Regions from separate parts of the Paenibacillus hamazuiensis genome, predicted to be linked through region 1. Evidence: a T-box and tRNA genes for the amino acid it is inferred to sense, from the RefSeq annotation. Region 1 holds a T-box; the other holds one or more tRNA genes.
What was found. The T-box of region 1 lies ahead of trpS (tryptophan--tRNA ligase). A T-box ahead of a tRNA ligase gene usually reads a tRNA of that ligase, here a tRNA-Trp.

Region 1 (22,133 bases):
GCGTGGGGCTCGGCATGCTGCTCGTCCTGCTGTACAACAAGATAGGGATGCTGTTTCCCGATAAGACGCTGGTCGAATACAACGAGAAGCTTTTTGGAAAATGGGCCGGAAAAATCGTATCTCTGCCGTTTGTTTTCTTTGGGTTTGTCGGGGCGTCCACACTGCTCTTTTATATGGGAAACTTTATGGTGACGCAGGTCATGCAGGAAACGCCGATTGAATTCATCAACATTTTATTCGCATCGATCGTTCTTCTGGGGCTTCGCCTGGGACTCGAAACGATGGCTCGTTCGGCGGAAATTTTCTTTCCCTGGTTCGTCGCTTTATTTTCCTTGCTTGCCGCGTTCGTTTTCCCTGAGATCCGAATGGAAAACATGGAGCCGGTTTTGGAATCCGGCCTCAAACCGATTGGCGAAGCGGCGATATCGGTTGCAGGCACGGCCTCCCTTCCTTTTATCGTCTTATTCATGATTTTCCCATCTCGGGTAAGCAATCCGGACAAGGCACGAAAAGCGTTTCTGATCGCAACGGGGATCGGAGGACTGTTTATCGTAGCGATCACCTTGCTGACGATCTTGGTTCTGGGAACCGATCTGACGGAAAGACTCGTATATCCCGGCTATGAGCTCGCCCGGAAAATCAACGTAGGCAACTTCGTCGAACGGGTCGAATCGGTGATGGCCGGCATTTGGTTTATGGGTATTTTTTACAAAACGTCGTTTTATCTCTATGCATGTATTGCGGGACTTGCGCAAATGATCGGGATCAAAGACTACCGTCCGCTGGTTTGGCCTTTTGGGATGGTATGGGTCGTATTTTCCTTGGTCGTATATCCCGACGTCGTTTATATGGCGGAATGGGATACCAACGTGTTTATTCCTTACGCTGTGTTCATGGGCCTGCTGATGCCCTTGTTCGTATGGGGAGTTTCTTTGTGCAAAAGGAAATGGAGCAAAAAGAAAAGCCGGATGGGCTGACATCCGGCTTTTTGGCGGGGAACCGTTACGCCCCGAAATCGGGATTCGGGTACGTGTACTGCGTTTTCGGGGCTTCGATTTTCTCGATTTTTTCGATTTTGAGCAGCATGATGTCCATGTCGTTAAAATGCGTCTTCTGCAGCGTTCCGGTCGCCTTCACCCATGTATCGTCCGCAAACGATTTGGCGTTGGCATAATCGGTGAGCACCCCGAACGGGGCGGCGTCCGCGGAGCAGCACTGAATGGCGAAGCGCCCGACGACGAACTGCTTGTCGGTCATCGGCTCCTGGCGGTAAACGAAGCCGGTCAGCTCGAGCTTTTTGCCGATAAATTGGTCCATGTACAGGTCCATCGTGGTTAGCGTTTCAATATACATATTTTCAGGAACGGCGATGACGTCCTTTTTGTATAATTCCCTTGCGTATTTGGCGTAATGCTCCGTAAATTTGTCGTACGGGAACAGCTCATTCAGCTTCTCGTCGGACCATGCGGATGCGCTTGTTCCGCCGGCTTGGCCTGAGGATGCGGGAGGGGCTGCCTCCGCTTCTGTGCGGGGAGCGGAACCGCTGCTTTTGACGGTGCTGGAGCTGCTCAAATTCATCCCTTTTTTTGCGGCAAGGCTGCTTCCCATCGAAGCGTCGGGGAGCACGAAGCCGAGCAGGAGAGGGGCGATGAATGTTCCGTAAATCAACACATTTTTCACGATCGAACGGGAAGGGGTATGATCGTGATCGCAATCGCATTCGGCGGCGGATTTGCCCCGGAAAGAGCGGATGCCGAGATATGCCTGATAAGCGGCTATCACATAAAGCGCCAAGGCCGACCATTTGACGTAATCGACCATGCGGGGGGCGATATAATATAAAATGTTGTCCGATTTGACAAGCTGCGCTATGTATAAAGCAAAGCCGAACAGGATGACGGCTTTTAGCATGTGGTGCAGGCTCAGCATTCGAGCGCTCATTATGTGAATTCACTCCTTCTATAGGAAAAAGATACGTTCGAACAGCAGAGATCCGGCCAGCACGACCACTGAGACGAGCGCGATCAGCCCAAGCACGAATTTCGTGCGGAATGCAGACAGCAGCATGAGGGTGCCCTTGATGTCGAGCATCGGCCCGAATACAAGGAAGGTGAGCAGCGATCCGGCCGAAAACGTCGTCGTGAACGATGAGGCGACAAAGGCGTCGGAGGTGGAACAAAGCGACAGCACGTAGGCGAGCCCCATCATGAACAGGTGAGATGCGATCGGCCCTTGCCCGATGGAGACGAGGCTTTCCCGCGCGACCAGCGTTTGGATGAGCGCCGTAATGCATGCGCCGAAAATCAAATATTTGCCCATATCGAAAAACTCATCCGAAGCGTGTCCGAGTACGCCGAAAAAACGGTTTCCGCGACCGTGTTGGTGTTCATGCGTATGTGTGTGGCCTGCCGCGCTATGATGGTGCGTATGAACGTGGCTGTGGGCATGATGGCTTTGGCGGGAGCCGATCCGCATCGAATGACGATGAGCGCCATGGTCATGATGGCTGTGACTGTGGTGATCGTGTTCATGCGATTCGGCAGCGCCGCGAAGCGGGTTCGATTTGACGAACTTGTACACGATGAGCCCGATGACAACCGCTACGACAAAAGCAAGCCCCATCCGCGAATACGCGATTTCCGGGCGGCTGCGAAACGCCATGAACGTCGAGGCGTAGACGACCGGGTTGATGATCGGCCCGACCAGAATAAAGACAACGGCGACATACAGCGGCATTCCTTTTCTCATCAGGCGGCGGATGACCGGGATCATCCCGCATTCGCACAGCGGGAAGATAAGGCCCATGACGCAGGCGAACAGCACGCCGAGCACCGGGTTTTTCGGGATGAGCCGCTTGATCGTCTGCTCGGAGACGAACATTTGCAGCACAGCCGATACCAGCACCCCCAGCAGCACGAAGGGAAGCGCTTCGAGGATGATGCTGATGAACAGCGTCTTAAACGTCTGCATGCCCGGACTGGTCAGGAAAGAGAGATCGGGCGGATGCTTTTGCGTAAAAATCAAATAAAGCATTACAAGGCAGAGCAGGGCAAGAATGTTCGTAGCCCAGCGCGTGAGTGTCGTTTGCAACAGGCATTCTCCTTTCCCGCGAAGAAAGCATTTTTCGGGGCGCCGGGGGCCGCCGTTTACTTTCTTTAATTATAGCCTATGCCGCAGCGGGAGTATATAGGACAGGTTTGCGCGCATCAGGCGCAGATAAAGGCAGACGCCAGCCGGCGGGCGCAGTTTTCCAACGCTCGCGAATCCAGGGCGCGCGTTTCGGGCTGAACGGCGGTCACTCAAGCCCAACCCTCATTGGCTGGAACCCGGCCGCCCTCCGACGATAGTCCCAAAAGTTGCGCTTATAGCGGCTGTGGGAGCCGGTTTTGGCGTCATAAGCGCAAAAACTTGTTTAATATGCAGAGGGTCCCCCCATTTCGGGTTGTTAGGGGCTGTGATAATACAAGCAACTGCGCTTATACTCAACGAATTGCCGTCCCGGACAAGCGATAATACAACTTTTTGCGTCTATCATCAGTCGTATTGAAGTTTCGGAGCGGCAGTCATTGCACATGAAGTGCTTTATAAGGTAAAATGTGGATATCGTGAAGCACACGCCACCGTACCATGCGAACAACGCATGTCGGTGGCGTTTTTTGTCGGGAGGATGACTATGTTTGAAGAAGCTCATGAACAGTGGATGAAACGACACATCTTAAAACGAAGCGGAGAGCGGCTGCGTCGGCTGAAGGAAGGGCACGGGTACGCGGAAAAACTGTTTTTGCAGCACGTCTGGTGGCCTTCTTTCGGTCATTTGAACGACGATCTTCATCCGGAATACGAAGTGATGGATTTCAGATTCGGCGCATACTTTTTGGATTTTGCCTATATCCCGGCCCAGCCGTTTCCGCGGATAGCGATTGAGATTGACGGCTTCGGCCCGCACGCGAAAAATATAGACCGCAAGCAGTTTGGCGAGCAGCTGAACCGGCAAAATTTTTTGGTCGCGACGGATTGGCGGGTGCTGCGTTTTTCGGTGGACGACGTGAAGGAGCAGCCTTTCCGGTGCAGCCAGTATTTGCAGCTGCTTCTCGGCAAATACTTTACGTACGGGGGCCAGCCGGCCGCCGAGAAGGTGGAACTTGTGGAGAAGGAGCTATTGCGGCTGGCATTGACGATGTCGCGACCCATCAAGTCGACCGATGTGATGAATCATTTCCGGGTAAGCCGGAATACGGCGCATCATTGGCTTAAGAGGCTGGCGGACAAGCAGCTGATTATTCCGCATGGCGGCAGAGGAAGGCGGATCCGTTCATTTTTGCCGAATCGTGAGAATACAGTCGGTATTTTTTAACATGCTATTTTTTCGAAGCCGCATTTGACAAGCCTGAACGGTTTGTTTATCATGTCAATATTAACTGAACATTGCAATTCGCGATGATAGGAAAAAGTAGACGGGAGAGGCCTCCTCAGAGAGCCGGCGGTGCTGTGAGCCGGTGTGCGCTTCCCCGGGTGAATGGGTCCTGGAGCGTTCCGGCTGAAGCTGAAGTAGGCCGGCTCGGAGGCTCTCCGTTACAAGAGCGATAAGGCTTCGCATGCAGGATGAATCCGTGCGGCGCGGAGCGAATTAGGGTGGCACCACGGTCTCTCGTCCCTTGCGGGGAGAGGCCTTTTTTTATTGTTAAAAAAACTGAAGGGATGGATGGTCATGAAAAGGGTATTATCGGGGATTCAGCCGAGCGGACAGCTGACGCTGGGCAATTACATCGGAGCTTTGCGCAATTTCGGCAAGCTGCAGCATACGCATGAATGTTTCTTTATGGTGGTGGACCTGCATGCGGTGACCGTACCGCAGGAGCCGGCGGCGCTGAAGGAGCAATCGGAGGCGGTGGCGGCGTTGTTCATCGCGTCGGGCATCGACCCTGCAAAGTCGAACGTGTTCATGCAATCGCACGTGACCGCTCATGCCGAGCTCGGCTGGCTGCTGACGACGTTGACGTATATGGGTGAGCTGGAGCGCATGACGCAGTTCAAGGATAAATCGTCCGGCAAAGAATCGGTCGGCGCGGGGCTGTTCACTTACCCGTCGCTGATGGCGGCGGATATTTTGCTGTACAACGCGGATCTCGTTCCGGTGGGAGACGACCAGAAGCAGCATCTGGAGCTTACGCGCGATCTGGCGCATCGCTTCAATACCCGTTACGGGCAAACGTTCACGATTCCGGAGCCGTATATTCCACAGGTCGGGGCCCGGATCATGTCGCTCGACGACGCATCCAAAAAGATGAGCAAGAGCAACCCGAATGCGGGCAGCTACATCGCGATGCTCGACGAGCCGGATGTCATCCGCAAAAAAATAAGCCGGGCCGTTACCGATTCGGGGCGTGAAGTGAAGTTCGATCCGCAGGGTAAACCCGAGGTCAGCAACCTGATCAGCATATACGCCCAGTGTGCGGATATGACCGTGCAGGAAGTGGAAGCGATGTATGAAGGGCAAGGCTACGGGCCGTTCAAAAAAGATTTGGCGGAACGCGTCGTTGCCGTCCTGGAGCCGATTCAGCAGCGTTACCGGGACATCCGCGGCTCCGGCGAGCTGCACAGCTTCCTGCGCCAAGGCGCCGAGCGAGCAGCCGCGGCCGCACAGCCTGTCCTTCGTCAGGTGAAGGAAAAAATGGGCTTTCTCGTGTTCTAGTCCTGCCTTTTTCGAAGCTTTGCTTTGGTGATGAAGCCGGCTCCTATGAACAAGATGGAGACGATGGAGAACAGCAGAACAAGCCAAATGGAATGCAGGCTGATGGCGAAGCCGATGCCGGCAAGCAAAGCCGCACCGACGACAGCGAAAAATAATGCTAGACCTTTACTCATGACGGACGCCCTTTCGAATAGGAGTTGCTCGTTTTGAAAAAATTTTTTTCAAAGCGCGCATAACAATTCTCGTGTGAAACATAATAAGTTTGCAAGCTTGCAAATACATCACAGATTGATACCTGAAAGGAGTGCTGAAACATGGGTGCAGGACAATCCCGCAGCAGCAACCAACTGGTAGTACCTCAAGCTAACCAAGCATTGGACCAACTGAAATTTGAAGTAGCTCAGGAACTGGGCATTCAAATTCCTCAAGACGGATACTATGGTTTTATGGCTACTCGCGACACAGGTGCGATCGGTGGTCATATCACTCGCCGTCTGGTGCAAATCGCTGAGCAAACTTTGGCAGGACAAAGCGGTCGTTAATCATTTTTAAGACGGATGCGGATCGCCGCATCAATCAAGACTCAAGGGAGCTGCTCCCTTGAGTCTTTTCTGCGGTTTAGGCCCGCAAAAGAGGCGCGCCGGCGTTTGGCAACGTCAGGCGCGCCTTATTTTATAATAATTTACGAAGTGTGGTGAAAAAAGCGGAAGGGACGGAATCGTGCTGGAGAAGCGAAAGCTTTCGCCTTTGTTCTCGGATTTCTACCGCCAAATGGCGACAGATTTATTATCCTGGGGTCCCCGCAAAGTATTCGGAATAAGCTACGAAGATTATTCTTCACTTTGTGGGGCCAGGGAGCGATCGGAAGCACGATCCGAGACCCGCAGCGACCATTTTCACCACACTTCTCCGCTCAAGAGTACGAATCGACCCGCAGTTTTTTCTCCAGCCGGCTTTCGTTGCGCCAACCTACATACGAATCGAGCGGCTTGTAATCGTGATTCATCAGCAGCACGGCAACGAACGGATACTGCTTGCGGTGGCGGTAGCGGACATCGGCCCAGCGCACCTCGTAGCCCCAGGAATGCTCGCGGTATTCGGCGCAAGAATACTTCGAGTAATACAAAAACGAAGCGATGTCCGGATGCGTCCGCGACGCTTCGACGGCAGGATGGTTCGCGCAGGATACGCGATCGACCCAGCGGATCCGGTTATTGCGGTATTCGCCGAGCTGGAAGGAGCCGTCGGGCTTCGTTTTCACAATTTGCCAATGGTGAAAATGGAACGTCGGCGTCAGCATGTATTTATCTCCGGGCTCGTAGGTCGTATCCTTGATCGGCAGGTTTTTTTCCAAAATGTAATGGTACACGGTCCGCCAAATATAATAAATGGCGATCACCCCGTACAGGATCGGGAAAATCGTCTGCGGTTCGCCCAGGTGAAAAGACCACATAAAAATAGCGATGACGTGGGACATGAAAATGAACGGGTCAAAAATGTGTATAATATTCCATGATATCCATTTTTCCGTGATCGGCCTTAGCGCCTGTGTCCCGTAGGTGTTGAACAAGTCGGTAAACACGTGGAAGGCGACGGCGATGAACACCCACAGCGCGACGTGGCCGATCGGCAAAGGCCCGAAAAGAGCGGATAACAGAAGCGTGATAAGGATCGTCCAAATCGCGAGCGCCGGCAGCGAGTGCGAGGCTCCGCGGTGGTTTTTGATGTAGGCGGCATTGCCTTTAAAACGAAGCAGAGTATCCGCGTCCGGTGCCTGCGAACCGAGCACGGTGCCGATCAGTACCGCGGTGGTAAAAGTATGATCCGCTGCGATAACCGGATCGACGTAAGCCAGACCCGCGAGGCCGAGGCCGATCACCAGGTGAGTTCCGCTGTCCATGAAGTTCCTCCTAAAGCATGAGCTTTTCCAGTGAAGTTCCTTAATACATTATGCACATTTATATCCATAGTTTATCATGTTCGTGGGGAAAATAAAGCGAAGGAGCGCAAAAAGTGAATAAAGTTTTTGTCGAATACAAAGTGAAAACTGAGGAACGGCAACGGTTTTTGAGCTGGGCGGAACGTTTGACCGCGTCCGAAAAAAGGGTGTCCGTCTACGAAGGCGCCGATCAGCCGAACCTGTTCGTCGAGCTGTGGGAAAATATCGATTATGCGGAATATGAGGAGATGAAGGCGCAGCGGACCGGCGATGCCGCACAAGTCAGTCGTTTTTCCGATCTGACCGCTTTGTCGGACTTTGTGGAAGGGGGAAAAGCGAAAATACATATTTGGTATTTTCGAAAAGTCAAATAGTCCATGTTTTGCGACAACTTCATCCATGGCATCTTTTGCCGACTAGTTGTAACCTTACTATAGCTTCCAAAGCTATAAGCGTCTTTTCGGGTTTTGCGCCGGAAGTGACAAGGGGGTCCTTGGATGGAGAGAAACGATATTTTTCGCAGCCACGTATCGCAGCACAAGTGGCAGTATGCAGCGGGCTTTGCATTATTGTCCATATCCAGCTTGACGCAGCTGCTCATTCCGTGGCTGCTCGGCCGGTTCACCGATCAGCTTCAGGCGGGTGCGATGAACTATGAGAATGCGATTCGTTACGGCATATGGATGATTTTGATCGGGTTCGGCGTCGCTTTTTTTCGCTCAACCAGCCGGATATACATATTTCGGCTGTCCCGCATGCTGGAAATGCGAATTCGCGGAGAATTGTTTCAGCACTGGGAGAGGCTGTCGGCCACCTATTTCAACAATCAGCGGATCGGGGATTTGATGTCGCACGCGATCAGCGATGTCGGCGTCATCCGCGAGGTGACGATGCAGGGGTATTACAACGTTCTGGAAGCATTCGTGCTGATCACGATTTCGGTCGTGGCGATGGTCACTTCCGTCAATCCGTGGCTTACGCTGCTTACGATGCTGCCGCTGCCTTTTCTCAGCCTGATCGCATACCGGTTTAATAAAAAAATCTTGAAGCAGTCTTCCGACATGCAGCAGGCGATCAGCGACCTGACAAGCCGGGTGCAGGAATTCACAGCAGGCATCCGCGTCGTGAAAGCGTTTGTACAGGAGAAACATGAGCGGGAATTGTTTACAAAAGACAACGAAAACGCGGTGCTCATGAACCGCCGGTTCGTCCGCTCGAACTCGATGTTCGGCGCGCTCAGCAGCGGTATCGTCGGCATCAGCTTTCTCGTCTCCGTCATTCTTGGCGGAACGATGGTGCTGAAGGGAACGATTACCCTCGGCGAGTTCGTTGCTTTTAATACGTATTTGTCCCTCCTGATGGGCCCGATCGAAAACCTCGGCAAAGTCGTCAACCAGCTGCAGCGCGGCTGGGCGTCCGAAGCCCGGCTGATGGAAATTTTCCGCACGAAGCCGGACGTGGTGGACGATATGGTCGCCGATCAGGCGATCGACGAAATCGGCGGCGACATCGAGATCCGGAACTTGACGTTTTCGTACCCGGAGGCGGACCGCCCGACGCTGCAAAACGTCTCGCTCAAGGTGCCGAAGGGCTCCAGCCTGGCGATTGTCGGGCGAGTCGGCAGCGGCAAGAGCACGCTCGTCCATCTGCTTGTCCGGCTGTACAACCCGCCGAAGGGGACGATGTTTATCGACGGGCACGACATTCATGAGATTCCTTTGAAAACGCTGCGCACCCAGGTCGGCATCGTGCCGCAGGACCAGTTTCTGTTCTCCTCCACGATCCGCGACAATATCGGGTTCGATCCGCAGCCGTATACGACGGAGCAAATCGAAGAGGCGGCGAAAATCGCCCAGGTGTACGACAACATCGTCGAGTTTCCGAATCAGTTCGATACGGCGCTCGGCGAACGCGGCATTTCGCTGTCCGGCGGCCAGCGCCAGCGCGTGAGCATTGCCCGGGCAATTATCAAGCGGCCGTCGATTCTGATTTTCGACGACAGCTTGTCGGCGGTGGATACGATTACCGAGGATCTGATTTTGGAAGGGCTGAAGACGGTCATGCACCAGCGGACAACGATCATCATCGGACACCGGATTTCTTCGGTGCAGTCGGCGGATCAGATCGTCGTGATGGACGAAGGCCGCATAGTCGAGAGAGGCACGCACGAGCAGCTTCTCCAGGTGAACGGCATCTATGCGGACATGTACCATAAGCAGCTGCTGGACCAGGAAGCGGAGCGGCAGGAAGGGCACGATCATGAGAGAGCCCGGCTGCAGCCGGAAGCGGGCGCATTTGGCGGCAAATTTGCAGGCGGCGGTGCCGCTGCGAAACTGTCGGGAGGTGCCGGAGCATGAACATCCATGCCGAAAAGGAATTTAAAGCGGGCAAGGATTCGCAGATGATCGCCCGCCTGATGGGTTTTGCGAAGCCGTATTGGAAAATGATCGTGCTGTGCATCGCCCTTGCTTTTGTCATCGTGATCGCCGATTTGGCCAGGCCTTATATTTTGAAGGTCGCCATCGACGAGAACATCAACGGACTGACTCGGCCGATGATTGCCGTGCCGAAGCAGGAGGCGGGCAAGCTGTCCGGAATCGGGCCGGTCGTGGAGTGGCAGGACAAGACGTATGTGCGGCTCACCCCGGCGGAAGCGGAAAGCCAAGCTGCGGCGCTGTCAGGCGCGAAGGCGGAAAAGCGGCAGCTCGTGGAAGCGGGCGGAGCCGTCTGGATGATCGACGGCTGGCTTCCGCCGCAGCATGAAGAAGCCGAGCTGAAGCAGGAGAGCGGCTCCGCGAGCATCGTTTCCGGCGGGCACAGCTTCAAGGCGGTGCAGCTTGATCCGGCGGCTCTCGGCAGCTTCAAGCAGCAGGACTACACCGGGCTGCTGCGGCTCGGCGGCATGTTCCTTACGGCCGTCGTCGCGGCCTCGCTGCTGAACTACCTGCAAAGCAATCTGCTGCAGTACACGGGGCAGACGATTATTTTCAACATCCGGCAAATGCTGTTCACGCACCTCAGCCGCATGTCGATGTCGTATTTCGACCGCAATCCGGTCGGCCGTCTGGTCGTCCGCGTGACGCAGGATACGGAGGCGCTGAACCAGTTTTTCTCCCAGGTCATCGTCAACCTGTTCAAGGATATTATCGTGCTCGTCGGCATTATCGCCGTCATGCTGCACATGAGCCTCAAGCTGGCGCTTTTGTCGATGGCGGTGCTGCCGATTTTGTTCGGGCTTACGTTCTGGTACCGCAAGGCGCAAAGGCAGGCGCAGCGCGTCGCCCGGACGATTTTGTCGAGACTGAACGCATTTCTCGCGGAAAACTTGTCCGGCATCCGCATCACGCAGCTGTTCACCCGCGAGGAGCGCCAATGGGAGCAATTCGATTACCATAACTCGGAGTACTACCGCGCGGGGATGCGCGGCACGACGATCAACTCGATTTTTCAGCCGGCGATCGGCTTTATCGGCAACCTGTCCATCGCGCTGCTGCTCTGGTACGGCGGTGCGAGTGTGATCGACGGCAGCATCACGTTCGGTATCGTATACGCGTTCACGCATTATGTGCGCCAGTTTTTCCAGCCGCTGCAAAGCCTGGCGGAAAAATATAACCAGATCCAGACCGCGATGGTCGGGGCGGAGCGCATTTTCGATACGCTGGACGAGAAGGCGTCGATCGTCGATCCCGATAAGCCGGTGCGTCTGCCATCGCAGATCCGCGGAGAAATCGAATTCGACCACGTGTGGTTCGCTTATAACGAAGGCGAGTGGGTGCTGAAGGATGTCAGCTTTACGATCCGGCCGGGGCAGACAGTTGCCTTCGTCGGGGCGACGGGAGCGGGCAAAAGCTCGATCATCCAGCTCATCAACCGCTTTTACGATATTCAGAAGGGAAGCATCCGTCTGGACGGAGTCGATATCCGCGACATTCCGCTGGATGAGCTGCGCCGCACCATCGGCATCGTGCAGCAGGATGTGTTCCTGTTCACCGGCGACATCCTGTCGAACATCCGGCTCAACAATCAAGACATCACCGACGAGCAGGTATATGAAGCGGCCCGCATGGTGCATATGGACGAATTTGTCCGCGGGCTGCCGGAAGGATACCGGACGCTGCTTGGCGAACGCGGCATCAACCTGTCGCTCGGTCAGCGACAGCTCCTTTCGTTCGCCCGCGCGATCGCGTTCCGGCCGCAAATTCTCATTCTTGACGAAGCGACGTCCAACATCGACACGGAAACGGAGTTTGTCGTGCAAGATGCGCTGCATACGATTTCGGAAGGGCGCACGACGCTGATCGTCGCGCACCGGCTGTCGACGATTCAGCACGCCGACCAGATCGTCGTCATGCACAAAGGCAAGGTGCGCGAGATCGGCAACCACTTCCAGCTGCTGGCGCAGCGGGGGTATTACCATCGGTTGTACGAGCTGCAGTACAAGGAGCAGGGATCGATGCGGACGGCGAGATAGGGTGCGAGGGGCTGCGTTGTAGTAGTGTGTGAGCGTGATTATTGAGAAAAAATGTGACTATGCATAAAAAATAAATATGCATCGAAGACGCGCTTCAGTAGTAGTGGGGTTCAATCCACTCGGAGCGCGTCTTCGTTTTCGGAGCTGATGATGGGTACATTAGCGATAGAAGTCAACCATATCTCCAAACAGCCGTTTGATAAATTCAAGCTCGCTTTCGTTGTATCTTTCCAAAAATTCGTACATTCTTTGCTTTTCCTTCGTATGGAGCTCATCATGAGCAGCAAATAGCTTTTTGCCGACAGGCGTAAGCCGAAAATACACTTCCTTTTTGTTATCGTTGAGTTGGGCTTTTCGCACCCAACCTGCCTTTAGTAATTTATTTGCGATCTTGGAGGTATTCCCTTTGCTTAAATTTAACCTTTCCGCGATGGAAGTGACATTGATCGGCTCCTGCTCTCCGATGCACGCAATGGTGTGCAGTTCCGTCATGTTCAATCTGAATTCCGGTTCGATATGCTTCCGGATATCCTCGAGGTATGTTGCAGTTATTCGGGTTTCATATTGCTCTTTTTGCTGAAGAAACTGAACGAAAAATTCATGAATTGCGGTTTTGTTTTTATTGGCAGTATCCATGATTATGCTGGCTCCTTGACTCATTTGTTTCATTATATCATAGATTATTTTCTGAGAAACAAACGGACATGCTCATATCGGGGTTGACAGGATAAGGAGTGACCCAGTACAATTATATTGTTTCGTATGAAACAATATTTATATATTATATTCATTTTTTACTTTTACAACAAAGATTAAAAGATTTCCTGCGAAACAATAATTGATGAAGGAGGTTCTCCGAAAACACTTATCCACTTTTCAAGAGAAGATTTATAAATATGGAAATGGAGCATGCTTGCCTATGGAAATCGTGAATCCAAAGACATTGACGGATAAGGTTACATCTGTAATTTCTCATGTCGTGGTAACTACCGCCTCTAAACTGGCCTTCATCTCAGGTCAGGTTTCTGTAGATGAAGCAGGAGCATTGGTCGGTTCAGGAGACTATTACACGCAAGCGATTCAAGCGTTCACCAATCTAAAGTATGCATTGGAAGCCGTGCGAGCGGATCCATTGTACATTGCAAAAATGAATATTTTTGTGGTAAACCACAATCCGGAATTGATTTCGATTATTTTTGACGCCGGATTTCATGTGTTTGGCCCTAACTGGCCGAAGACAGCAAGTACCTATATAGGCGTTCAAGCACTAGCCGATCCTGAATGGCTTATCGAAATAGACGCTATCGTGATCTTCCCATAATGTTTAAGAAAAGAGGTTATTTATATGAAATATGAAGTCATCCTTATCGGTGGCGGACCTGTCGGCATGATGTTGGCTGGAGAATTGGCATTAGCCGGTGTAAAGGTCTGCGTCATTGAGCGATTAAAAGAGACAACCCCATATTCACGTGCGCTTACAGTACATCCACGAACCCTTGAAATATTAGATATGCGTGGAGTGAAATCAAAATTAATCAGTAAAGGCCGCTTACTTTCAAGAGGGCATTTTGCCGGATTAGAAACTCCTTTGGATTTCTCGGTGTTGGACTCTTCTTCCAATCACACTCTCTTTTTACCGCAGAGTGAGACGGAGAAGGTGCTGGAGGAATGGGCTCTTAGCCTTGGCGCAGAGGTCTGGAGAGAGGTTGAGGCTCTATCTGTGCATCAGGATGAGGATGGGGTCGACGTTAAGATCGCGGGACCTAATGGAGAAACAACGTTAAGATCTGCTTATGTGGTAGGTACGGACGGAGCCAGAAGTTTGGTTCGCAAACATGCAAATATATCATTTGAAGGTACAGACGCGACCTTCACGGCTATTCTGGGGGATGCTGCTCTATCTGATTTGGCTCCTATGAGCGTCATATCCCGGATTACAGAAAAAGGTTTGGTCAGCATCATGCCGATCAATGATCATATGTATCGGGTCTTAATTATCGATATGGAGAGACGTAACATCTCTAAGGACGAGACCGTTACATTTGAAGAGTTTCGTTCATCGATCATCCGTACGACCGGAAGCGACCTGGGATTGAACGATGTGAAATGGATGTCCCGTTTCGGAAATGCGACGCGGCAAGCGGGACGCTACCGGAATGGTCGATTATTTTTGGCGGGAGATTCGGCGCACATTCATTTTCCGGCTGGTGGGCAGGGAATGAACGTCGGCTTACAAGAAGCGATGAACTTAGGCTGGAAGCTTGCAGGAGCAATCAAAGGCTGGGCTCCGGGCTGGCTATTGGACAGTTATCATACCGAACGTTTCCCATGGAATACGGCCTTGCTCCGGAATACCGAGGTCCAAACCCTGCTTCTGGACGTGACTCCTCCCATCACGGAACTGCGAAGCATGCTGGCTAATCTGATTCAAATACCGGAGGCTAATTATCGAATCGCCGCACAAGTTTCCGCAATTGATGTACATTATGCTCCAGACGCCGAAGCGCCTCCCCACCCTTTAAACGGGAAACGTTTCAAGGATCTAAGCTTAAAGCTGAAAGACGGGCAATTGATAAACTCCTATCCGTTCCTGCACAAAGGTACTTTTCTTCTGTTGCACTTCCATTTTAATGAACAGAATAGCAGTCAATGGGAAACGTATAGCAACCTTCAAGTTGTACATGCATCTTTGGCTGAGGCAGACGCGGATTGGAACGACGTCCACACGGCACTTATTCGGCCGGATGGACATATTGCCTGGGCGATTTCTCCATCAGATCCGAATCCAATGCAAACAATAAATGAAGGAATCACTCGCTGGTGCGGAAACATTACGGATTAGTAATTCGTTTGAGGTGTGTAACCGCCTCCCCCTTACCCAAGTAGAACAAAAGTCCCGCCTTAGTTTAAGCGGGACTAACATTTACTCACTATCCGGTTATAATATCCGGGCAGGAGATGATGACCCTCATCGACAGGGCTATGGTTATCGCCAGGAAGAGGCGGCTCTTTTATGTCGAAAAAACACAAATACGTATACTTGGATACGTCCTGCCATTCAAGAGGGCAGTTTACGGATGTACCGTACCTTTCAACTTCTCCACCAGCCGCTTGATCTTCTCTTCCGTCCGGCCGATCGGCGTATTGATCATGACCTGCAGGCCGGGAGCATCGCTTACTTGAAACGTGATATACTCCAGCGTCAGTTCCCCGGCTTCCGGATGGAAATAATGTTTGTTCCCTTCGGATATCTGAATCACCTCATGTTTCGCCCACCACTCGCGAAAATGAGGACTTACCGCGGAAAGACGGGCGATGAATTCCTCCCACCAAGGGTCTCCGACATTCGTACCGTAGCTTGCCCGGAACTGGGCGAGTCGCGTCTTGGCATGCTCCTCCCATTTGTCCCGCAGCAGCTGCCGCAAATATGGCGAGGTGAATGCCCGCCATACCATGTTTCGCTCCTGCTCCGGCATGACGCGATAATCGCCGACAACGGCGCACGCCGCCAAATTCCATCCTACCACGTTCCAGCGCGCATCCGTTACGATGGCCGGGCTGTATTCGAGCCGGTCCAGCACATGCTGCAGCGTATCGCTTACCTCGGTTCGTTCCATTTGCAGAACATCCGCGGGAAGCTGCCTCATCGCCAGCATATACAAATGTTTCCTTTCGCTGCCGTCCAGCTGCAGCGCTTTTGCGATGCTGTCGAGCACCTGGGCGGAAACCTGGATGTTCCTTCCCTGCTCCAGCCATGTATACCAATCGACACTAACCCCGGCGAGCATCGCTACCTCGCTGCGCCTAAGGCCGGGAGTCCGCCGTCTGCCGTCATTGGGAAATCCCAACGCTTCCGGCGTGAGCCGCTCCCGCCTCGTTCGCAGAAACTGCCCCAGCTGCTCGAGCCTGGCCGCATCCGTCGTTTGCTCCATTTCTTGTCACCCCTTATATCGGAACGTCCGCCATGGTAGGAGTACGAATCCTATGACGAACCGTCATCTCGTCAACCTGTTTCCTTCATTATACACTCAATCTGCGAGATTAAGGAAACAGGAGGTACGTTATGACTACATCGGCTCAATCCACATCCACATCATCTTCGACTGCAGCTTCGTTGGCGGCAGCGGCCAAAAGCAGAGCTCTCGCTTTGTTCGGGCTTTCTCTCGGTTACTTCATGGTGCTGCTCGACACGACGATCGTAACGGTTGCGCTGCCGGCCATCCATACCGATATGGGCGGCAAGTTTACGTCGCTCGAATGGGTGGTCAACGCTTACACCGTCTTGTTTGCCAGCCTGCTGCTCAGCATGGGCTCGCTGTCCGACCGGTACGGAGCCAAACGCATCTTCGGCGGCGGACTTATCCTTTTCGCAGCCGCATCCGCTTTATCATCCGCAGCGCCTTCGCTGGGACTATTGATCGCGCTGCGGGGGGCGCTCGGTATCGGCGGCGCGGCAATGACATCCGCTTCGCTGGCGCTTATTGCTTCCATTTACCAGGATCCGAAGGAACGGACGAAAGCGCTTGGCGTCTTTGCCGCCGTTTCCGGCATAGCTTTGGCTGCAGGACCCGTCATTGGGGGACTGCTTGCCGATTGGATCGGATGGCGAAGCATCTTTGTGGTCAACATCCCGATCGCCGTCTTGAGCTTGCTGCTTATCGTCCCCAACGCCGGAGAGACAAAGCGCAACACGGAGCGCAGCCTTGATCTTGCAGGGCAGTTGACCGCAACCTTATTTTTCCTTGCGCTGACCTTCGCACTCGTTGAAGGAAGCTCGCTAGGCTGGAGCTCCCCCCTCGTGATGACGGCTATTGCCGCAGCCGCAGTCAGCCTGCTTCTGTTTGCCGTCGTCGAGGCCCGCGGCAAATCGCCGATGCTGCCTGTTCGGCTGCTTCGGCAGCGCAGCATTTCGGCGGGACTCGCTGCCGGACTGGCCGTTAACTTCGGGTTATCCGGCTGCCTGTTCGTGCTCACCTTCTTCTTTCAGCAGGGCCGCGGTTATTCCGCGCTGTTAACCGGGCTTTCGTTCCTTCCGCTCACTCTGCCGATGATGCTATTTCCGATGCTGACGAGCCGTATCGTCAACCGCGTCGGCGTAAGGCTGCCGATGATATGCGGTTTCTTCGTCACCGCCGTCGGCACGGCCATGCTGACGGTGGCAAGCGGCGCCTTCTACTGGCTGCTGTTCGCCGGTTTATTGTTGATCGGCACAGGTCTTTCTTTAACGATTCCGCCGCTGGTGACGTCTGTCGTAACCGCCGCTCCCCCCGGGCAAGCCGGCGTCGCCTCCGGCGCTCTGAACTCGATCCGCCAGCTCGGAGCCGCTCTGGGCGTTGCCGTTCTCAGCTTGTGCATGAACGGCGCCGGCGCACGCGCTGAAATCGCCGCTTCCGCAGACGGGGTCAATACGGCGCTGCTTGTTTCAGCTCTTGTGTTTGCCGGCGGAGGGGGGATTACGCTTTTGTTTATCGGCCGGAAACCGGCTAAAGGGTGATGAAGTTGCCAGCGTCGCCGCATCCGAGGTTTAAATTTTTGTCGGATGTCCATTATGAGGAAATAAGGAACATACTCGCAGCGGGGGATCACTCAACCATGCTCTTTTTCCTCAGATTCCTGACAAGCGGACGGAACCGCCCGAAACAGGAGCGAAGACAAGCAAATCCGCCGAAAAATCCGGCAGCGGAAAACAAGACGCTTCATTCCGATTTATCTCAAAATATCGAGGAAGCCAGGCGGCTGTTCCCGGCCTCTCCGGACCTGATCGTTTACCGGTTTGCCGCCGGAGAGCGGAAGACGCCGGCTGCCTTGCTTTATTTGGACGGATTGTCCGATAAAAACGCAATTAACAACAACATACTGCGTCCGCTGTTAAACGCCTCTCCCGGTAAGGACCAGGGCATGCCGGTACCGGCAATCAGCGGCGTCGGTATCGCCTCGTCATGGGCCGACGTAGAGTCCGCCATTCTTGTCGGAAAAAGCGTGTTGTTCCTGGAGGGACAGCAGCAAGCGCGGATTTACGATACGCAGGGCTGGCCGCAGCGCGCGATTGAAGATCCCCAGCTGGAAAGCTCGCTGAAAGGCGCGCATCAGGGCTTTGTCGAAACCGGGATGCAAAATATCGCTCTCCTTCGCAGGTATGTGCCGAACAACGAGCTTCGAATCAAGGAACATACGGTGGGCCGGCGCGGGAAGTCGAAAGTGTGGATTATGTATCTGGAGGACGTCGCTCATCCGGAAGTGCTTGGGGAGCTGGAAACGAGAATTGAAAAAGTCGAAGTGGATGACGTGATCAATACGGGGGAATTGGCCCAATATATTGAGGATAATCCGTATTCGCCGTTCCCCCAATTCATCACGACGGAGCGTCCGGATTCGGCGGCATCGCAGCTGCTGCAGGGACGTTTCGTCGTTGTAGTGGACCGTTCTCCCAGCGTGATCATTGCTCCGGCCACATTTACCGCTTTTTTCCAGAGTGTGGACGATTACAGTACGCGTTGGGAGATCGCGTCGTTTATACGCCTGCTCCGCTTTACCGCTTTTATGATCGCGCTGCTGCTGCCGGCTCTTTACATTGCGGTGATCTCGTTTAACTACGAAATTATCCCGCTTCAATTGCTGCTGTCGATAGCCGAATCGAGGGCGAGCGTTCCGTTCCCGCCGCTTCTGGAAGCGGTGCTGATGGAAATAACGCTCGAAATGATGCGCGAGGCCGGTATTCGGCTCCCTGCGCCGATCGGGCAGACGATCGGCATCGTGGGAGGCATCGTCGTCGGCCAGGCGGCCGTCCAGGCCGGCATCGTCAGCAACATTATGGTGATTGTAGTGGCGTCGACGGCCATCGCTTCCTTTATTCTTCCGAGCTACGACATGGGGACGGCGGTCAGGCTGCTGCGTTTTCCGATGATGCTGATGGCTTCGCTGTTCGGGTTCATAGGCATCGTGATCGGCTTCATGACCCTGGCTGCCCATCTGACGGCGCTCGAATCGCTCGGAACCCCTTACGGAAGCCCCTTGGCGCCGTTTCGCTGGGCGGATATGAAAGACACGTTTATCCGGTTTCCTCTGAAAAAAATGACGATCCGCCCCAAAAGCGCGAGGCCGATTCAGGACGTACGGTTCGGCGATACTCGTCCGAAGGGGGACGGTTCATGAGAAAATACGCATTCAATGAAATTACTTTGATGCAATACATTTTTCTGATCCAAGGGACGCAGCTCGCCACCGGAATCTTTTCCCTGCCGCGGACGCTCGCCGAAAAGGCCGGAACGGACGGATGGATGGACATTCCGATCGCGTGGCTGATCAATTTGTTATCGGGCTGGGTCATCCTGCTGACGCTCAGAAAATATCCGGACTACACGCTTCCGGACCTGCTTAAACACTTGTTCGGCAAATGGCTGGGCAGGCTGCTTCTGCTTCCGTTTATTGCCTATTTCGCCTTTTTCGGATGGATCATCATGATCAATACGATGCTTTTTGTCAAAGCATGGTTTTTGACGAAAACATCGCAGTATTTAATCGTGCTTTTGTTTGCGGTCCCGGGTTATCTTCTTATCCGTCATGGGCTTCGCGTTCTGGCAAGGTATACCGAATTCGTGCTGTACATCATGCTGTGGATGCCGTTTCTTTTTTTGGTGACGTCAAGGCAGTGGCACTGGATTCATCTGCTTCCGCTGCTCAAAGAAGGCTGGGGGCCCGTTATGAGCGGTTTGCCGAAGACGGTGTTCGCTTTTGCCGGCAATGAGATCCTGTTTTTTATTTACCCGTTTCTGCAGAAAAAGCAATATGCCTTTCGCGGGTTGGTGATTGCCAACACGCTGACGATGCTTTTGTATTTGTACACGACCGTCATTTGCTTTGTGTATTACACTCCCGATGGAATCACGTCTTTGAACCAACCGCTGATGAGCATGCTCAAGACGATCGAATTTCGTTTTCTGGAGCGGGTCGATATGATCTTTCTGGCTCTTTATTTGATAGTCGTGTCCCGGTCGTGGAACGCCTATATTTATTGCGCGGTTTTTTCGACCGGCCAAATGCTGAACAAGCAGGATCACAGCCCTTACGCGCTCGTTTATTTTGCGCTCGCCGTCGTATGTACGGCGGTGGTCATGCCGACATGGAATCAGTCCGACGAATGGTCGAACATGTTGGGCAATGCGGCGACGGTCGTCCTGTATGTATTTCCGGTTTTACTGCTTGTCTATGCCGCTGGCTTCGAGAAGATCAGGAGGTGGAGGGCCGGATGATGAGACTAATCGCCGGGCTTGCGGCGCTGGCTTTGCTGACTGCCGGATGCACGGATAAAGTGGACATCGAAAATATCTCTTTATCGCTGCTGGTCAGCATCGATCTCGATGGGAACAATAACCTTGTGTTTACGACGTCCAGTCCGGTTTTCAGCAGAGAGGCGAAAATCAAGGAAGAAGAGTATATGTCACAAGCGGTAACGCTGCGAAAATCGAGGGATGAGGACGATAAAACGTTTATGGCTCTGACCGCAGGAGGGAAAACGCAGGCGCTGCTGATCGGTAAACGCGTGATGCAGCACGAAGGATGGTTCAGGCTGCTTGAGCCGTATTTGCGGGATCCCAAAAACACGGTGAATGCAAGGGTCGTCATGGTGGACGGCCCCGCCCACGAAGTCGTGAGATTCACGCCGGCGGATAAGCCCCGTCTCCCGCTTTATATATCCAAGCTGATCGATACCGCCTGCTCCCGCAATATTTGTACGAAAACACCGCTTCATGAACTGCGGCGGGCCGCTCAGGAAAAAGGGATGACCGCAGTTGTAACTGAGATGCGCAAGGACGGCAGATTGATCGTTACCGGCTCTGCGCTGCTCGATGAGGCGGGAAGGTACAAGCTTTCGATCGGCCCCGACGAAAACAGGCTGCTTCGCATTATACAGCACGAGACGAAGGGAGAGTTCCCGTTTACATTCAGGGCGGCGGATCAACCCTCCGGGGATATTTTCCCCGACAACGCGTACAGCTTTAACGCGCAAGACATATCGGTCAAAACGAAAGCGGGTTACTCGGAGGGCAAGTTCAAATTCGACATCGACGTCAAGCTGCGGGTCATTTTGACGGAGCGCCTGTTTCCGCTCGACGTCAGGAAAGAGGCGGAGAAGCTGGAACAGGATATTGCGCGGCAGATGGAGCAACGGTTTGACCGGTTGATCGCCAAAATTCAAAAAGCCCAGATCGATCCGATCGGGCTTGGTTTGTATGCCCGCGCCTACGAATATGCGCACTGGAAGCCGGTTCAGGACCACTGGGGAGAGGCACTGTCGAAGGCGGATGTGAACGTGCGGGTTCAAGCGACCGTTGCAGCCATGGGAACGATGAAATAGAGGGAAGTTTTTGGGGGGCGGCGGGAGGGGGACCCCCTCCCGTGACAAATGGATTCATCCAAGCCGACCTCATGCCGCGGAAAATATCCGCATCGCTAATTATGGAAAACCTGTCTAATTTATGCTACGATACGTTTGTACATTTTTAACCATACTCCTTGGTTTCTCGGTCGCATGCAGCTACCATCCCATCCTTGCTACTTCAGTATACACTCTCCCATCTTTAGAGACCTCTGGCACAGATCGGCGTTCACGCCGCCCTTCGTCAACACGAACTCAACCTCGGATAAATATAATCCTGCCGTCATCACGCACTGAACCGTTTACTTTTCGTCTACCGCTACGATATCAATGCCGGTCTTGCCGCACTCCGGCGAAGTCCGTCGATCCGGGAGGTGATCGATAAACCTGCAATCGCAACGTCCTGCCGTCTCCGTATGCCCCTTTGAGTACCGGACCTTGAAAAGAACCTGCGCTCAATCGAATACATTGGAGGGATGAGTTCATGAGGATGAACTTTGCCAAGTTTAACGGCGCGCTGCCTTATGCAAGCGAGCTTTACGGGGTGTATCAGCCGCTGATCGGCTGGAAATCCCGGCTTACATCGGATCGGGGCAACGTTGCCCTGCAAATGCCCGCCTTCCCGCACGAAATAGATCTCGTACCGCCGCAGCGC
Region 2 (6,665 bases), 240 kb from region 1:
GGCAAATCCGCGCATCGATAAGGCTGAGCTGTGATGGGGAGGGAAACTTCGGGAGTACCGAAGGTCATGATCTCAAGCTGCCAAGAAAAGCCTCTAGCCAGGGAGAAGGTGCCCGTACCGCAAACCGACACAGGTAGGCGAGAAGAGAATTCTAAGGCGCGCGGAAGAACTCTCGTTAAGGAACTCGGCAAAATGACCCCGTAACTTCGGGAGAAGGGGTGCCCCGGTAAGGTGAATAGCCGGAGGGGGCCGCAGTGAAAAGGCCCAAGCGACTGTTTAGCAAAAACACAGGTCTGTGCGAAGCCGCAAGGCGAAGTATACGGGCTGACGCCTGCCCGGTGCTGGAAGGTTAAGGGGAGCGGTAAGGTGCAAACCGAAGCTGTGAACCGAAGCCCCAGTAAACGGCGGCCGTAACTATAACGGTCCTAAGGTAGCGAAATTCCTTGTCAGGTAAATTCTGACCCGCACGAATGGCGTAACGACTTGGGCGCTGTCTCGACGAGAGATCCGGTGAAATTTTAATACCTGTGAAGATGCAGGTTACCCGCGACAAGACGGAAAGACCCCATGGAGCTTTACTGCAGCTTGATATTGGACTTTGGTACGATCTGTACAGGATAGGTGGGAGCCTTTGAAGCATGAGCGCCAGCTTGTGTGGAGGCGACGTTGGGATACCACCCTGATCGTATCGGAGTTCTAACCTGGTACCCTGATCGGGTATGGGGACAGTGTCAGGTGGGCAGTTTGACTGGGGCGGTCGCCTCCTAAAGAGTAACGGAGGCGCCCCAAGGTTCCCTCAGAATGGTTGGAAATCATTCGAAGAGTGCAAAGGCAGAAGGGAGCTTGACTGCGAGACAAACAGGTCGAGCAGGGACGAAAGTCGGGCTTAGTGATCCGGTGGTACCGAATGGAAGGGCCATCGCTCAACGGATAAAAGCTACCCTGGGGATAACAGGCTTATCTCCCCCAAGAGTCCACATCGACGGGGAGGTTTGGCACCTCGATGTCGGCTCATCGCATCCTGGGGCTGAAGTAGGTCCCAAGGGTTGGGCTGTTCGCCCATTAAAGCGGTACGCGAGCTGGGTTCAGAACGTCGTGAGACAGTTCGGTCCCTATCTGTCGCGGGCGTAGGAAATTTGAGAGGAGCTGTCCTTAGTACGAGAGGACCGGGATGGACGTACCGCTGGTGTACCAGTTGTCTCGCCAGAGGCACGGCTGGATAGCCAAGTACGGAAGGGATAAGCGCTGAAAGCATCTAAGCGTGAAGCCCCCCTCAAGATGAGATTTCCCAGTATGTAAGACCCCTTGTAGACGACGAGGTAGATAGGTTCGGGGTGGAAGCGCGGCAACGTGTGGAGCTGACGAATACTAATCGGTCGAGGGCTTAACCATATTACCCAAGAAAGTGAAGCGAAGCGTTGTAGCTTATGCCGATTACTTTCTCGGGGCCCAAAAGGATAAATTCTAAAGCGTAACTTGAAGTGATTCGCATCTAGTTTTCAGGGAGCAAGATGCTCCCGAAGCGAGTTTTGTTTAAGACAAAACTCATGTTTGGTGACGATGGCGGAGGGGAACCACGCGTACCCATCCCGAACACGACCGTTAAGCCCTCCAGCGCCGATGGTACTTAGACCGCAGGGTCTTGGGAGAGTAGGACGTCGCCAAGCAGCCCAAAGCACGTTCGACCTTCGCAGGTCGAGTACATGTGAGAGTCGAACGTTGCAAAAAAGGCAATATTAACTAAATATTCCCCGATAGCTCAGTCGGTAGAGCACTCGACTGTTAATCGAGTTGTCACAGGTTCGAGTCCTGTTCGGGGAGCCATGGAGAGGTGTCCGAGTTGGCCGAAGGAGCACGATTGGAAATCGTGTAGGCGTCACAAGCGTCTCGAGGGTTCGAATCCCTCTCTCTCCGCCACTATTTATTACGGCCCGTTGGTCAAGGGGTTAAGACACCTCCCTTTCACGGAGGTAACAGGGGTTCGAATCCCCTACGGGTCATTTAGTCTCCGCATATTTTTACGGAGACTCCACTATGGAGGCTTAGCTCAGCTGGGAGAGCATCTGCCTTACAAGCAGAGGGTCGGCGGTTCGATCCCGTCAGCCTCCACCATATATGATATTTAATCGACGCGGGGTGGAGCAGCCCGGTAGCTCGTCGGGCTCATAACCCGAAGGCCGCAGGTTCAAATCCTGCCCCCGCAACCAACTTTTCTATCGCGGAGCCGTGGTGTAGAGGCCTAACATGCCTGCCTGTCACGCAGGAGACCGCGGGTTCGAATCCCGTCGGCTCCGCCATTTAACATCTCGTAAGGGATGAGAACCCAATGTTTTCAGGGTTCGATGAAGTATATTAGCATGGCTCGGTAGCTCAGTCGGTAGAGCAGAGGACTGAAAATCCTCGTGTCGGCGGTTCGATTCCGTCCCGAGCCACCATTTTTCGTTGTAAGTTAGCCGCTGTAGCTCAATTGGTAGAGCAACTGACTTGTAATCAGTAGGTTGGGGGTTCAAGTCCTCTCGGCGGCACCATTGGTAATTTGGAGGCTTAGCGAAGTGGCCAAACGCAGCAGACTGTAAATCTGTTCTCGTACGAGTTCGGTGGTTCGAATCCATCAGCCTCCACCACTTTTTAATCTCATAGGGGCATAGTTTAAAGGTAGAACAAAGGTCTCCAAAACCTTTGGTGTGGGTTCGATTCCTGCTGCCCCTGCCAATCAATATGGCGGTCGTGGCGAAGTGGCTAACGCATCGGATTGTGGCTCCGACATTCGAGGGTTCAATTCCCTTCGATCGCCCCATTTTTTTATAAATCGTTGGGGATTAGCCAAGCGGTAAGGCAACGGACTTTGACTCCGTCATGCCTAGGTTCGAATCCTAGATCCCCAGTGTATACTAATGCGGAAGTGGCTCAGGGGTAGAGCATCGCCTTGCCAAGGCGAGGGTCGCGGGTTCGAATCCCGTCTTCCGCTCCAAGGCGCCATAGCCAAGTGGTAAGGCAGAGCTCTGCAAAAGCTTTACCCCCAGTTCGAATCTGGGTGGCGCCTCCATTTTTTTAGCCGGAGTGGCGGAATCGGCAGACGCACAGGACTTAAAATCCTGCGGTAGGTGACTACCGTACCAGTTCAAGTCTGGTCTTCGGCACCACTCAACGACAACATGTGCCCTTAGCTCAGCCGGATAGAGCGTTTGACTACGAATCAAAAGGTCAGGAGTTCGAATCTCTTAGGGCACGCCATTTTTTTTTTGATCTTTAATTTCATAAGCCGGTGTGGCGGAATTGGCAGACGCGCGCGACTCAAAATCGTGAGGGAAACCGTGGGGGTTCGAGTCCCTTCACCGGCATCGAATGAAAATCGAGTAGGCCCATGAATGAATTCATGGGCCTCTCACAGAACCGGACGTGCGGGTCATCGCATCCGGCTCCTCCGCGCTTATCCCCGCTGGGGATGATGTTCATTATAGATGTCTACGAGAAAAACGAGACCTCTTTCTCTGAACCAATCGTTTGGCATTGCAACACTGGCTGGCTTGGATAGCGAGCTTCTCCATGCGAACATACGCATCTTGGGAAGCTCTCCCCTCCACTTATTCTTTCTTAGTGCCCTGTAGAAGTTCTTCGGCTTTTTCCAGCTCCGCAACTGTACCATCCGGAGCCTTCTCCTTATCCATGCATCGTACTCTCTCATCAGACTTCCTACGTTGCCCCAGCCAAAATAGCTACCCCATCCACGTAAATATGGATTCAACTTCTTTCGGATCAGCTGTTCCACATTCACCGTTTGGTTCCGCCGCGTAATTGCTTTCACGCGTTCTTTAAATTTCTGTTTGGCTTTCGAGGATGGAGTAACCCAAAATCCCGGTTTAAACTCATGACCTAGGAACATAAAGGACTGTTCCAAGTTGTTCACGATCTTGGTTTTCTCCGGGTGTACTTTGAGCCCAAGCTCTTGTTCCAGTAGACGAATAACACCTTGGAGTACCCTCTCTGCCCCCTTTTGGGATTTGCAGCAGATCACAAAATCATCGGCGTACCGTGTTATACGGTGCTTCCGTTCAGTCATGAGCTTATCCAGCGGGTTTAGGTAGATATTCGCCAAAAGCGGACTAATAACCCCACCCTGTGGACTTCCTTGCTCGTTCAGGTGAAAACTTCCGTTCTCCATGACTCCGGACTTTAAGAAGCTTTCTATGAGCTTTAGGACACTACCATCCACCACTTCTTCCTTGACGGCCTTAAGCAACTTGTCATGTGGAATGAGATCGAAATACGATTTCAGGTCGGCGTCGATCACATAAACGTATCCATCCATGAGATCTTTCCGAATGTTCTCCAGCGCCATGTGTGCACTGCGTCCCGGGCGAAACCCAAAACTACACTCCATAAATGTCGCCTCGTAAATCGGTTCGAGGATTCGGCGGGTCGCCGCCTGTACTACGCGATCGCGAATTGCGGGTATCCCGAGCGGCCTTTGACCCCCATTTTCCTTGGAAATGTACATGCGCCTGACCGGCATCGGCTTGTATGCCTTCGCCCGCAGCTCCTGCTGAAGCGTTCTTAAGTTACGCTCCAGTTCACTCTCGAATACCTTTATGGTCACTCCGTCTACTCCCGCTGCTCCCCGGTTGCGCTTGACCTCCCGGAATGCCTCCTCAAGGTTCGGCATCGCCCATATCTTGTCGATGAGGCTGTGCCATCTGCGTTTTCTCGGGACTTCTACTCCCTCACGAAAGCCTACCTCTCCTTTTCCTTCCTTCATGTCTCGTGTTCCTTCCCTTTCAGTTTCCGGACGTATAGCTAATCTTTCAGCCTTTCCGGTTCCCCTTCGGTACTCCGCCCCAGACGGCCTACCCTTTTGTTCAGCCCCGGCTCTTCGCTCTTCTTGGCTCCCCGGCTTCTGTCTGGCACATGACGGCTTCCTAGGTGGTTATGCTTTTCTTCCACGGTTCCGGGCTTCGCACCAAGTCTTTGCCTTTTGGGTCTAAGCTTGCACCGACAACGTTGGTGTCGGTTCACTTGCCATTGCGGCTTTTCCGGCAAGCTTTCTCACTACTATCCCTTCGTATGACTGCTCACCATCCATCATTCTGTCTTAGCCCTATAAGCCTTGAAAAGAGTTTACCGCTATGCGGAAGACGATAAGCCCTCCTTGGGTCACGTCATCGTCTTTCCCCCGAATCCAGTCCTCCTAACTTTCGAAGCCTATGGTGGTATAGGACGTCCCCTTCTCTTGCAGGGTTATCCGGCTTCGCCAGCCAACATGGTTCATGCCGCCTGTTCCGGGTTTTGCCTTCTGATCCTCCGCACCCTCCCTTACGGCCAGAGCACTACCAGTCGGCTATGCGCTTCCGCCACCCCGCGGTGCGCTCGGGACTTTCACCCGTTAGTACGATGCGCTGCCAAGCGCACAAGACCGCAAAGGATATCGGATATCCTTTGCGGTCTTTTCCGCTTATAAGATTCAGAAAGCATAATTTTGATCTTTCAAGAAAAGCTTCCGTTTAGACCCGAGTATCTTAGCTTTTCCTACAAGCGAAAACCGGACAGCTGCTGCTCGGCGATTTGCACCATGCGGCGGACCATATGTCCCCCGATAGCGCCGGTATCGCGAGTGGCCATGTAACCGTAGTATCCGTCCTGCGGCACTTGAATGCCTAACTCCTGGGCGACTTCAAACTTCAATTGCTCCATGGCTCTTGTCGCTTGCTGAACGACCAGTTGGTTGCTCGAACGACTTTGACCACGTCCCATATTGATTTCACCTCCTGAAGTAGTTGCATTCTTATTATGGTTGGATGTTTTCCAAAATATGCATTCCCGTCCCCTATTTTCCTGATAAACCGCAGGCTGCTCCATGGTACAATGGAATGCGGGGGAATGTCTATGATTATCGCACCGATGATGCTCGAAAGTGCCGAAAATCCGTTTGACGCAAGAGATTATATATTCGAGCCGAAAGTGGAAGGACTCCGCGTGATATTAACCCGAACGGAGATAGAGACCAGATTGTTATCGCATAAAAAATATGAAGTCACTCGATTGTTCCCGGAACTTCACTGCGTCCCCGTTGAAGGGAATGTCATCCTGGATGGGGTCGTGTGCCGTATAGACCCGGAAAGCGGCTTTTATGACGGTGCTCCAGTTGCGGAAAGAATGCGCTTTAGCAAAAGAAAGCAGATAGAGGCGGCAGTCCGCAACTGTCCTGTGATCTTTACCGTTTTCGATGTTCTTTCCTATAAAGACAGGGATTTACGAAAGCTGCCGCTTATGAAAAGAAAATCGATTTTGGAGTCGATTTTAACGGAAAATGAATTTTTTCAAAAAATATCTTATATCGAGAACGAAAGAGATCTGGTTTATAGCGCTATGTTTAACCGCGAACCGGAAGGCTTGATCGCTAAAAGAAAAGACAGCAGGTATGTAGGAAGAAGGTCCCACGATTGGGTGCATTTGATCAGCCCGGAGACAAAGGCCAAATCCATACTTCCAGTCGTTTTGAAAAATGAAGATGAGGTTTTTGACCCGACGGCTTGATCGATTGAGCTGTCATCATGGTATTCAGTCCGATATCGGCTTCTGCCTGCTGCAGCGGCCACGGCAGGTGAAGTATATCCCCCCGCACAACTTCCCTCTTACGATTTGTCGTATACAGACAGTATCGCTCGGTA

Region 2: it encodes a tRNA-Trp, which carries the amino acid that the T-box ahead of trpS (tryptophan--tRNA ligase) is inferred to sense. The anticodon was not compared.

Annotation. Positions count from the first base shown of each region.
Region 1 covers NZ_JALRMO010000001.1:5,254,902-5,277,034, reverse strand. Annotated here, with positions in the region: gene MYS68_RS22840 (GerAB/ArcD/ProY family transporter) at 1-977, shown strand, start outside; gene MYS68_RS22835 (TIGR03943 family putative permease subunit) at 1,003-1,941, opposite strand; gene MYS68_RS22830 (permease) at 1,960-3,090, opposite strand; gene MYS68_RS22825 (endonuclease domain-containing protein) at 3,674-4,354, shown strand; T-box leader at 4,429-4,659, shown strand; gene trpS (tryptophan--tRNA ligase) at 4,709-5,692, shown strand; gene MYS68_RS22815 (DUF5325 family protein) at 5,689-5,865, opposite strand; gene MYS68_RS22810 (alpha/beta-type small acid-soluble spore protein) at 6,007-6,234, shown strand; gene MYS68_RS22805 (metal-dependent hydrolase) at 6,606-7,592, opposite strand; gene MYS68_RS22800 (hypothetical protein) at 7,706-8,005, shown strand; gene MYS68_RS22795 (ABC transporter ATP-binding protein) at 8,129-9,988, shown strand; gene MYS68_RS22790 (ABC transporter ATP-binding protein) at 9,985-12,102, shown strand; gene MYS68_RS22785 (MarR family transcriptional regulator) at 12,262-12,738, opposite strand; gene MYS68_RS22780 (RidA family protein) at 13,022-13,423, shown strand; gene MYS68_RS22775 (monooxygenase) at 13,448-14,944, shown strand; gene MYS68_RS22770 (helix-turn-helix transcriptional regulator) at 15,174-16,034, opposite strand; gene MYS68_RS22765 (MFS transporter) at 16,166-17,596, shown strand; gene MYS68_RS22760 (spore germination protein) at 17,695-19,254, shown strand; gene MYS68_RS22755 (GerAB/ArcD/ProY family transporter) at 19,251-20,351, shown strand; gene MYS68_RS22750 (Ger(x)C family spore germination protein) at 20,348-21,457, shown strand; gene MYS68_RS22745 (hypothetical protein) at 21,963-22,133, shown strand, end outside.
Region 2 covers NZ_JALRMO010000001.1:5,503,253-5,509,917, reverse strand. Annotated here, with positions in the region: rRNA gene MYS68_RS23990 (23S ribosomal RNA) at 1-1,392, shown strand, start outside; rRNA gene rrf (5S ribosomal RNA) at 1,551-1,667, shown strand; tRNA gene MYS68_RS23980 (tRNA-Asn) at 1,749-1,824, shown strand; tRNA gene MYS68_RS23975 (tRNA-Ser) at 1,826-1,917, shown strand; tRNA gene MYS68_RS23970 (tRNA-Glu) at 1,929-2,000, shown strand; tRNA gene MYS68_RS23965 (tRNA-Val) at 2,037-2,112, shown strand; tRNA gene MYS68_RS23960 (tRNA-Met) at 2,131-2,207, shown strand; tRNA gene MYS68_RS23955 (tRNA-Asp) at 2,221-2,297, shown strand; tRNA gene MYS68_RS23950 (tRNA-Phe) at 2,360-2,435, shown strand; tRNA gene MYS68_RS23945 (tRNA-Thr) at 2,453-2,528, shown strand; tRNA gene MYS68_RS23940 (tRNA-Tyr) at 2,539-2,624, shown strand; tRNA gene MYS68_RS23935 (tRNA-Trp) at 2,639-2,712, shown strand; tRNA gene MYS68_RS23930 (tRNA-His) at 2,722-2,797, shown strand; tRNA gene MYS68_RS23925 (tRNA-Gln) at 2,814-2,885, shown strand; tRNA gene MYS68_RS23920 (tRNA-Gly) at 2,897-2,971, shown strand; tRNA gene MYS68_RS23915 (tRNA-Cys) at 2,973-3,046, shown strand; tRNA gene MYS68_RS23910 (tRNA-Leu) at 3,055-3,143, shown strand; tRNA gene MYS68_RS23905 (tRNA-Arg) at 3,158-3,234, shown strand; tRNA gene MYS68_RS23900 (tRNA-Leu) at 3,262-3,341, shown strand; gene ltrA (group II intron reverse transcriptase/maturase) at 3,431-4,756, opposite strand; gene MYS68_RS23890 (alpha/beta-type small acid-soluble spore protein) at 5,524-5,748, opposite strand; gene MYS68_RS23885 (ATP-dependent DNA ligase) at 5,881-6,531, shown strand; gene MYS68_RS23880 (YqjF family protein) at 6,452-6,665, opposite strand, start outside.